uncultured Dysgonomonas sp.: one gene and its partners. The protein of the gene in region 1 interacts with the protein of each later gene in a pairwise test. Links are inferred from orthologs where the notes say so. Each region holds a gene or a part of one and is shown on either strand. Other genes may lie near its edges.

The links.
Region 2: the proteins of rlmB (region 1) and tsaE interact in binary tests that used the Escherichia coli proteins (3 or more experiments, as listed by UniProt). The link is inferred for uncultured Dysgonomonas sp. from one-to-one orthologs.
Region 3: the proteins of rlmB (region 1) and QZL88_RS02885 interact in binary tests that used the Escherichia coli proteins (3 or more experiments, as listed by UniProt). The link is inferred for uncultured Dysgonomonas sp. from one-to-one orthologs.

Annotation. Positions count from the first base shown.
Region 1 is NZ_LT599032.1:2,092,296-2,095,283, forward strand. Bases 53-2,876 are described here. They hold rlmB (23S rRNA (guanosine(2251)-2'-O)-methyltransferase RlmB), read left to right. Parts: upstream 53-1,006; coding sequence 1,007-1,747; downstream 1,748-2,876. Other genes in these bases: QZL88_RS08805 (amino acid permease), read left to right, coding at 53-1,001; QZL88_RS08815 (RidA family protein), read left to right, coding at 1,772-2,149; ribD (bifunctional diaminohydroxyphosphoribosylaminopyrimidine deaminase/5-amino-6-(5-phosphoribosylamino)uracil reductase RibD), read left to right, coding at 2,225-2,876. Outside these bases: more of QZL88_RS08805, read left to right, coding at 1-52; more of ribD, read left to right, coding at 2,877-2,988. UniProt on the Escherichia coli protein: Specifically methylates the ribose of guanosine 2251 in 23S rRNA.
Region 2 is NZ_LT599032.1:2,992,597-2,995,747, forward strand. What follows is about bases 115-3,101. They hold tsaE (tRNA (adenosine(37)-N6)-threonylcarbamoyltransferase complex ATPase subunit type 1 TsaE), read left to right. Parts: upstream 115-1,393; coding sequence 1,394-1,810; downstream 1,811-3,101. Other genes in these bases: QZL88_RS12520 (AraC family transcriptional regulator), read right to left, coding at 115-496; QZL88_RS12530 (NAD(P)H-dependent oxidoreductase), read right to left, coding at 1,887-2,438; QZL88_RS12535 (radical SAM protein), read right to left, coding at 2,484-3,101. Outside these bases: more of QZL88_RS12520, read right to left, coding at 1-114; more of QZL88_RS12535, read right to left, coding at 3,102-3,151. UniProt on the Escherichia coli protein: Required for the formation of a threonylcarbamoyl group on adenosine at position 37 (t(6)A37) in tRNAs that read codons beginning with adenine.
Region 3 is NZ_LT599032.1:661,046-664,173, forward strand. What follows is about bases 47-3,010. They hold QZL88_RS02885 (NAD(P)H-hydrate dehydratase), read left to right. Parts: upstream 47-783; coding sequence 784-2,238; downstream 2,239-3,010. Other genes in these bases: QZL88_RS02880 (phenylalanine--tRNA ligase beta subunit-related protein), read left to right, coding at 47-462; QZL88_RS02890 (M23 family metallopeptidase), read right to left, coding at 2,242-3,010. Also shown: more of QZL88_RS02880, read left to right, coding at 1-46; more of QZL88_RS02890, read right to left, coding at 3,011-3,128. UniProt on the Escherichia coli protein: Bifunctional enzyme that catalyzes the epimerization of the S- and R-forms of NAD(P)HX and the dehydration of the S-form of NAD(P)HX at the expense of ADP, which is converted to AMP.

The DNA of each region.
Region 1 (2,988 bases):
TCGGCATCATACTATTAGTCATCGGAGTAGGGGTCTTCTTTGTAAAACCCGAAAACTGGTCGCCATTCGCACCAAACGGGCTGCAAGGAGTGCTCGGAGGAGTCGCTGCTGTATTCTTCGCCTTTATCGGATTCGATTCTATATCTACCACTGCCGAAGAAAGTAAAAATCCGCAACGGGATATGCCCCGTGCCATGCTCTACTGCCTGGGTATCTGCACCATACTTTATGTAACGATAGCGCTGGTACTGACCGGAATGGTCAACTACAAAGAATTAGGTGTGGACGATCCTCTTGCGTACGTATTTCAGGTGGTGAATATGGACTTTGTAGCAGGCGTTATTTCCGCTACTGCAATTATTGCGATCACAAGCGCCATCCTTGTCTTTCAGATAGGGCAGCCTCGCATATGGATGAATATGAGCCGGGATGGTCTCCTTTGGCCTAAGTTTGGAAAGATTCACCCGAAATATAAGACTCCTGCTTTCTCTACTATTATCACGGGAATAGTTGTCTGTATACCGTCGCTGTTTCTGGATATGCAGTTTGTTGTAGACCTTACCAGTGTGGGCACATTCTTTGCTTTCATCCTTGTATGTGCGGGAGTGTTGTTCCTCGATCATAAAGGAGACAGTAAAAAGGCGAAATTCAAGGTGCCTTATATAAATGGACAGTATATCATTTTCATATTACTCATAGTTGCCGTATATTTGTTCGTCAGTAAGACGGATTTCCTGACAGTCATAAGCGAAAAACCGCTATTGATCGTTTTCTGGGCTGTGTGGCTGGGATTATCGGCAGCGGCATTCAAGTATAAGTTTTCACTATTGCCTGTAATGGGGATTCTTACCAACTTATACCTGATGACAGAGCTTGGCTGGTCCAACTGGGTCATGTTCATCATCTGGCTGGCAATAGGATTAGTCATATATCTGGGATACGGATATCACAAGAGTAAACTGGCTACTGCTAAAACAGTGGCAACACATATAAAAGAATAAGAAGAATGAAGGAAAAGGAAATGATTTTCGGCATACGTGCTGTTATAGAAGCGATCGAAGCCGGAAAAGAAATAGATAAGGTAATAATCAGGCGTGAACTACAAGGCGACTTGTCGAAAGAACTACTCACCCTGCTCAAATCTCATGATGTTGCCGTGCAACGCGTGCCAAACGAACGGTTAGACAGATTCACGCGCAAAAACCATCAGGGTGTTATCGCGTTCCTTTCGGCCATCACTTACGAAAAAATTGAAGATATAGTTCCTTTCCTTTACGAAAACGGAAAAGATCCCTTTATCCTCGTACTGGACGGCATTACCGATGTCCGCAATTTCGGGGCTATTGCCCGTACCTGCGAAGTGGCAGGCGTTAATGCGATTGTTATTCCGGCAAAGGGGAGCGTAACCGTAAATGCGGATGCGGTAAAAACATCGGCAGGAGCATTACTCAAAATTCCGGTTTGCAAAGAGCCGAATCTCACTTCTGCAATTCAATTCCTGAGAAACAGCGGAATAAAAGTTGTGGCAGCCAGCGAAAGAGGAGCAGATATCTACACCGAGATAGATTATACAGGCCCCATAGCCTTTGTGATGGGTGCTGAAGATACCGGTGTGGCGAACGAAAACCTGCGCATAGCCGATAATCTGGTAAAAATTCCTCAATTCGGCACTATCGGCTCACTGAATGTATCTGTGGCCGCGGGGGTGCTCATCTATGAAGTTATCCGCCAAAAGGGTTTAAAATAAGACAAAATCTTAAAATATAAAACGATGAAGAAAGTAATAGCCACTGATAAGGCTCCAGCGGCAATCGGCCCATACAGCCAGGCAATAGAAATAAACGGATTAATATTTATTTCGGGACAGTTACCGATCGATCCTGCTACCGGAGATTTTCCCTCGGAAGACATTAAGGAACAAACAGCGCAATCCTTCGCAAATATCAAAGCCATACTTGCCGAAGCAGGACTTACGACAGATAATATAGTAAAAACAACTGTATTATTGAATGATATAGCAAACTTTGCCGGGATGAACGAAGTGTATAACGCCCAGTTTACCGGAACATTTCCCGCCCGCTCGGCCTTTGCAGTAAAGGATCTTCCGAAAGGCGCATTGGTAGAGATAGAAGTTATTGCTGCTCGCTAATCGCTGAATAAAAAACAATATAAATAAAATATCCTTTTGATTATTGCGTTTCTCATTTTGTAGAAACTCAGAAAAATGACTGTTGAAGAGAAATATATGTACCGCTGCCTGCAATTGGCTCAGAATGGGAGAGGCTTCACAAGTCCTAACCCAATGGTAGGTGCAGTTATAGTCCATCAAGATAAAATTATCGGCGAAGGCTACCATCGTCAGTATGGCAAAGCACATGCCGAAGTAAATGCGGTAAACAGTGTTAAGTACAAAACCTTGCTAAAGGATTCTACAATTTATGTTTCTCTTGAGCCATGCTCTCATCATGGAAAAACCCCGCCCTGCGCCCAACTAATCATTGACAATCAAATACCTAAGGTGGTAGTTGCGTGCCTCGATCCCTACCCTGCCGTATCGGGACGAGGAATAAAAATGCTGCAAGATGCAGGTATAGAGGTTTCTGTGGGCGTATTGGAGAAAGAGGCGCAGGCTCTTAACAGAGCGTTTTTCACCACGCAAATCCGCAATCGCCCCTACATATATCTGAAATGGGCGCAGACACAGGACGGCTTTATAGATAAAGAACGATGTGAAGGGGAAAAACCACAGCCTACCCCTATTTCGAATGAATTTTCACGTATGCTTGTGCATAAGAAAAGGGCGGAGACCGCAGCTATTATGATAGGAACTAACACTGCAGTAAACGACAATCCATCCCTGACCACGCGTTACTGGTACGGGAAAAGCCCTGTGCGGGTCATCATAGACAGACAGGGCAGGATACCTTCAGGTTACCAATTATTTGATGGAAAAGTAAAAACAATCATATTTACAGAGAAGGATTTATA
Region 2 (3,151 bases), 900 kb from region 1 along the record:
GCCCAAGAATATCCAGCATTTTATACACGTCCCATATTTTACGAATACTGTTGCTTTCCGGTATCATGTCCAACAATTCGACCACCTGTTTCGCCGACCGTGATGCCGTAAAATCGATACCAAATCGTCCTCTGTCTAACAGTCTGGCAATATTACTAAACTCTCGTTGTTCTGTAAAGTCCTGAGGTAAAATCTTCTCGGTAAATTGTACGACTTGGCGTATGTATGTGTAGCCTTGCGCTTTGTTGTACTCCATATCGCACGCAAATATATGAGGGATGTTGGCCCCAATGAAATACAAATCGCCTTTTTTGAACGGATAAACGGCGTTGTCGATAAAAAAATTACCCTCACCTTCACGGATATACATTAATTCATATTCGGGATGATAGTGCCATGTCTTATAAATGGAGTCGAAACGGAACGTGCGTTCGCCAAACGAATAACCATCCTGATAAATGATCTTTTCAAATAATACCTGTCGTTTTCTTCCCATATTCTGCTTAATTAAGTAATTTTTAATATTTATTGTCGCATTCTTACGTAATTGGCTGATTGTTTAATGCATTATCTTATAGCTAATTTGTTATGAAATTTTCTATATCAATAGAAGAAGAAAAGTCAGGACTGGAAAAATTATATAAAACTAATTCCAGATCAGTAGTTCGTAATCGTTGTTTAAGCTTATTTTATTCAAAAGAATAACGTTCAATCAACCTCGCATTTAAAGGTTCCAACGGATCGCCCAATTGACTTAGTTTGCTCAAACGAAGGTATTGTACCTAAAAATCTTAATGACCCTTAATCTTTTTCATAGCACGAAAGATACGAAAAATACATTCACATGGTAATTGTCAGCTGTATTTAATCAGCTATTTTGCAATGTTGTCAAGGCTAAAACTATATACTTGAAAATATTGAATATATAATCCCGGAAACGGTAATTTCTGAATCTTTAGAAATTTGCAACAAAGGAATTTTTTATTAATAGTATCATAGCCTAAAGATTAAAAATTGAAATTTAGTCAAAATTATTTATCCAAGTTTCTTTTTGAGGCATCTTTTAGTAAATAATTGTTTTTATCATTTGCTTCTGCTAAAGAGAGTAAATCATAATTAAGACAATATTTATTTTTAATAAAAAGGGCCGGGCTGTAATATAATTTCTGCTTCCTCATAAGAATTAACTAACAAAATCTACATAGCTTTGTTATTATCTTCAAAACGGACAAATAGATATAATTCTCCTTTTTCTTATACTGCAACTCCTTTTTCTTTCCATATAGATAATTTTATGTAAACCTCATCAAATAAAATAAGGAGATAGGCGTAAAAAAGTAGAAAGAATGAAAGACAAAATATATCTTTGTAATCAAATTAATGATAACTAAATATGAATATTACAATAAAATCTCTTGAGAACATAGACGAGGCTGCTACCGAATTTGTAAAGGCAATGGGCGATAATACTGTCTTTGCTTTTCGCGGCGAAATGGGAGCAGGCAAGACTACTTTCATCAAAGCCATCTGTGAGAAGCTAGGGGTATCTGATACTATAAACAGCCCTACATTCGCCATAGTCAACGAATATCGTTCCGATAGCGGAGAACTGATTTACCACTTCGATTTCTACCGGATTAACAAAGTGGAAGAGGCTTTCGATTTTGGCTACGAAGATTATTTCTACAGTGGTAGCCTTTGCTTTATCGAGTGGCCCGAACTGATTGAGAACCTCCTGCCGGCCGATACAGTGACTGTTAGTATCAAGGTGTTGGAAGATGGGAGTAGGAGTGTAGTCGTTGGTGCTTAATGTTCAGGTTCTTTATAGAAGATAAGGAGGGACAGGCTGTATAGTCTGTCCCTTTGTATTTTTAAGTTTTTCTATATCACACCGTAGCTTCCACTTTCTTGAGGAAGTCTTTACGCATCTCGTCCGTACCGGTAGAAGTGTGCTCACAATTGAGCCATGTGGCATTGTTTATACCTACCGAATAAAGCATGTTAGGAATAAAATAATCCTGAACAAAAGGCTTAAATATTTCGCCGGCACTCTCCGATGTTGTGATTACTGTAGTCCGTCCGATTTTGAGTAATGGAGTCCACCCATTTTCATAGCTGAAAGCAAAACCTTGAAGGAGTACTTTGTCGAAAAAGCCTTTCAGTATAGCAGGCATTGTTCCCCACCAGATCGGATATATGAATATAGCCTCATCAGATTTTTTCAGCATCTCCTGATATTTCAGAACGAGCGGGTCGATAGCCTTTCCCTGATTGTATACTGCAAGTTCTGCTTCTGAAAATGACGGGTTGAATTTATCTTTAGGGAGGTCGATAACCTGATAAGCCTTGTTTTGTTGTTCGAATTTTGCTGTAATTGTGTCTAAAATAGCTTTATTAAAACTACCATGCCATGGGTGGCTGAATACGATTGTTACCATTATTATGTTTAATTTATTTATAGAGTTGTTTATTATCAATATTGCTTAACCTGCAACATTGACCTTTATTCCTAATTCTTCGATACGCTTTGCGATTTCCTTTAATTTCTCCACAGACGCTTTCTCGAGATTCTTTTCGGGAGTTTCCCTGTCGATAGTGTATATCATTACTTCACGCGGGTTGGTTTCCTTCACCACTTGCAACCATGTCGAGATTTCCTCTTCTGTGGTGTTGTCCACGGTTTTTCCATTGTGGCTACCCGTTACAAACATTGTTTGCATAATGAAATTGCCCTTGAAGCGATTGAATATCTCCTTTTGTTTCTCGATACTGTATTCCGGCGAATTGGGACGGTCTATCAGACGCACGGTTTCCAATATGCCAGAGTCAAGTTTAAGTATATTATTATCTACCTTTTCCAGCGCATCGAAGACTTTCTGTTTGCCGGCATGCATCGCATTCGATAATACGCTGATCTTTGCCTTTGGAAAATATTTGTTCCGCAGTTCTATCGTATCATCAATGATTCCGGCAAATTGGGGATGCATAGTCGGCTCCCCGTTTCCGGCAAAGGTTATGACATCAATGGAGGTATTTTCGCCTTTGAGCCGTATCAGTTTATCTTCTAATGCCGCTCTTACATTTTCGCGGTCGGGAAGTTTTGTCTTCGTTCTGAAGTCTTTATTGTATCCGCATTCACAGTAAATACAGT
Region 3 (3,128 bases), 1.4 Mb from region 1 along the record:
TATAAAAAGTTCGGAAAAGACCCGAACCGCTACCGTCCATCGTCTGAAGCCCTTTGCCGCCGCATCGTCAGAGAATTACCCTTGTATCAGATAGATACACTGGTAGACCTCATTAATCTGGTTTCTATCCGTACAGGTTATTCTATCGGAGGATTCGATGCAGATAAGATAAAAGGCAACACGCTGACATTGGGTGTCGGGATGACCGATGAACCCTATGAAGGGATTGGGCGGGGTATGCTGAATATTGAAGGAATCCCGGTATATCGCGATGCTATCGGTGGTGTGGGAACACCGACAAGTGACAATGAGCGGACAAAGATAGAACTAAGCACAATAAGTTTTCTGGCTATTATAAACGGATATAGCGGAAAAGAGGGTTTGAATGAAGCCGTAAAATATATGCAATCCTTACTTAAAGATTTTGCAGATTCGGATGGTGGGGAAATTATTTTCTTCTAGTCATTTTTTTGTTCAGACTTTCAGAAAACTTTATCTATATAAATAGGTTATAATAAAATAAGTATGATCGCATGCGAGAAAAAGTAACAGATAAAAACAGAGGTAAAAGGTGTTACTTTTGTTACCCTTTATAAAAAGTGACAGGTATAAAAGTGTGTAAAAAGTGTCAAGTTTGTCAAGTTTTTTATATAGTGTCCTTTGTGCTAAGGAGGTTTAACCTCTAAGAACACAAAGAAAATCACAAAGGGCACAAGAACTGAAGATTCGTTCCTTTCGTTACTTTTTAACGAAACGAAGTTAATTAAAATAAACCTTTGATATATGAAAATACTAACAGGCGCACAAATAAAAGAAGCTGACCGCTATACTATCGAGAATGAACCTATCAGTCCGATAGAATTAATGGAAAGAGCATCCAATACCATCGCACAATGGATATGCAACAATGTAGAGAAAGATTATCCCCTGCTCTTCCTTATCGGAAAAGGTAACAATGGTGGTGACGGACTGGCTGTAGCCCGTATCCTGTACCATGCAGGATACAACTGTTCTGTGTCTATGGCATTTGATAAAGAACAACTCACCGAGGAGTGCAGATATAATCTGGAGCGCCTACCCTCCGGTGTCGCCAGCAGTGGTTTAGAGAATATAAGCAGGAATACTGTCATTATCGACTCCCTGCTGGGTACGGGAGTAAAAGGAGAGATAAAAGAGCCCTTATTATCCATTATAGACAAAGTTAATTCTCTACAAAGCAAGGTTATATCTATTGATTTACCATCCGGTATGATAAGTGAATACGGAAACAAAAACCAAAAGATTATTAAAGCTGGCATAACCCTGACCCTTGAATTTCCCAAACTGGCGATGTTATTGCCCGAAGCCGGGGAATACTGCGGAGAAATCAATATATTACCGATTGGACTCAGTTCACAATACATATCCAATGAAGAAACTTCCTATCATTATATAACACCCGGTTTCATCGGGAAAATAAAATTGACAAGGGATAAATTCGCTCACAAAGGAACTTACGGACATGCTTTGCTCATATGCGGGTCGAAAGGAATGGCCGGAGCCGCAATACTGGCGACAGGCGCCGCTTTGCGCTCTGGGTGCGGACTAGTAACCACACACATACCTGCCGAAGAACGGTATGCCGTAAATATGGTGTATCCATCTGCCATACTAAGTCTGGATGATGAATCTTATTTTTCCGATCTGCCCGCGAATGCTTCCAAATATTCATCCATAGGTGTCGGTTGCGGATTGGGGTTAGCCCCGCAAACAGCCGATGCCCTCAAGCAATTATTGGTTTCGGTTTATAAACCGGTTGTGATAGATGCCGACGCTCTTAATATCATATCGGAGCATTACAAGATGAGACACCATATTCCCGCCGGTTCTATCCTTACACCGCATATCGGAGAACTGAAAAGGCTGATCGGGGAATGGACCAGTGATGAGGAAAAAATAGAACAGGTGAAAAGGCTTGCCGCCAATCTAAAATCCGTCATTATCGTAAAAGGGGCGCATAGTATGGTATGTTTACCGAATGGTAACTGCTATTTCAACTCTACAGGTAACAGCGGCATGGCAAAAGGCGGTAGCGGCGATGTACTCACCGGTTATATTACAGGCCTGCTGGCACGCGGGTATAGTAGTGAGCACGCTGCTATCTTAGGCGTATATATGCATGGTCTGGCTGGAGATAAAGCGGCTAAAAAATATGGAACGGAGGGAATGAATAGCAGGGATTTGATAAAATATTTATGAATTTCAATATTTGAACTCATATTCATAACTACTCTCATTTCCACAGGCATCCGCAGCAGTAAATACCAGCTTATGGATTTGTCCCCGAGTCAAACGTTTCGGATCGAATTTGTAGGTATAAACAGGAGATTTCACATCATTCTCAAACAGGGCGAACGCTCCGTCGATAGTTCCACGATAAGAAGCTATACCGCTTTTATTATCCGATAGTCTTATCTTTATTTCTCCTTTAGCCACCCATTTGGCAGGGAGTACAGGAGTGATGGTGGGGGCTTGAGTGTCGATACTTACAGCATAGGTATTACCCAATTCCCTGATACGGGCGGTAATAGCGCCGTTGTTGTACTTACCACCTATCCACGATTCACGGCTGCCGGTGATGCGTACGATACCATACTGGGATTTGTTGGTCATACTGTCTTTGGTCATCTTGATGGTTATGTCGCAGGATTTATCAAGAGGGACATAACTATCGTTAACCTCATAGATGGCAGACATATAATTCTTCGACAAGGTTCTCTTCAGATTGAAGCAGAGGTCTTTATATAGTGATCCGCCGGCAATGAAAATAGAGAACATATTGCCTTCATAATAATTATCCTTGTCCCATGCCATTAGTTGAGTACAGTCTTTCCGCCGGGGGATATCCTGCTTTTTGCCGTATACATCGAAAGAATGGGTGGTCTCGTTGCCATAGAGGTCTTCGAGTTCGTATTTCAGCTTATATACCTTTTCCTCGTTTATGTCGATATAACCGTTATTGACGGTCTTATATATAGAGAGCTTATTACCCGGCTCAACAAATGACTTCTGATAGAAACTCTTTTTACGATACCAATAGTCGAAATCGATCATACTGTTTATCATCCTCGTATTCCCGAAGTCTACAG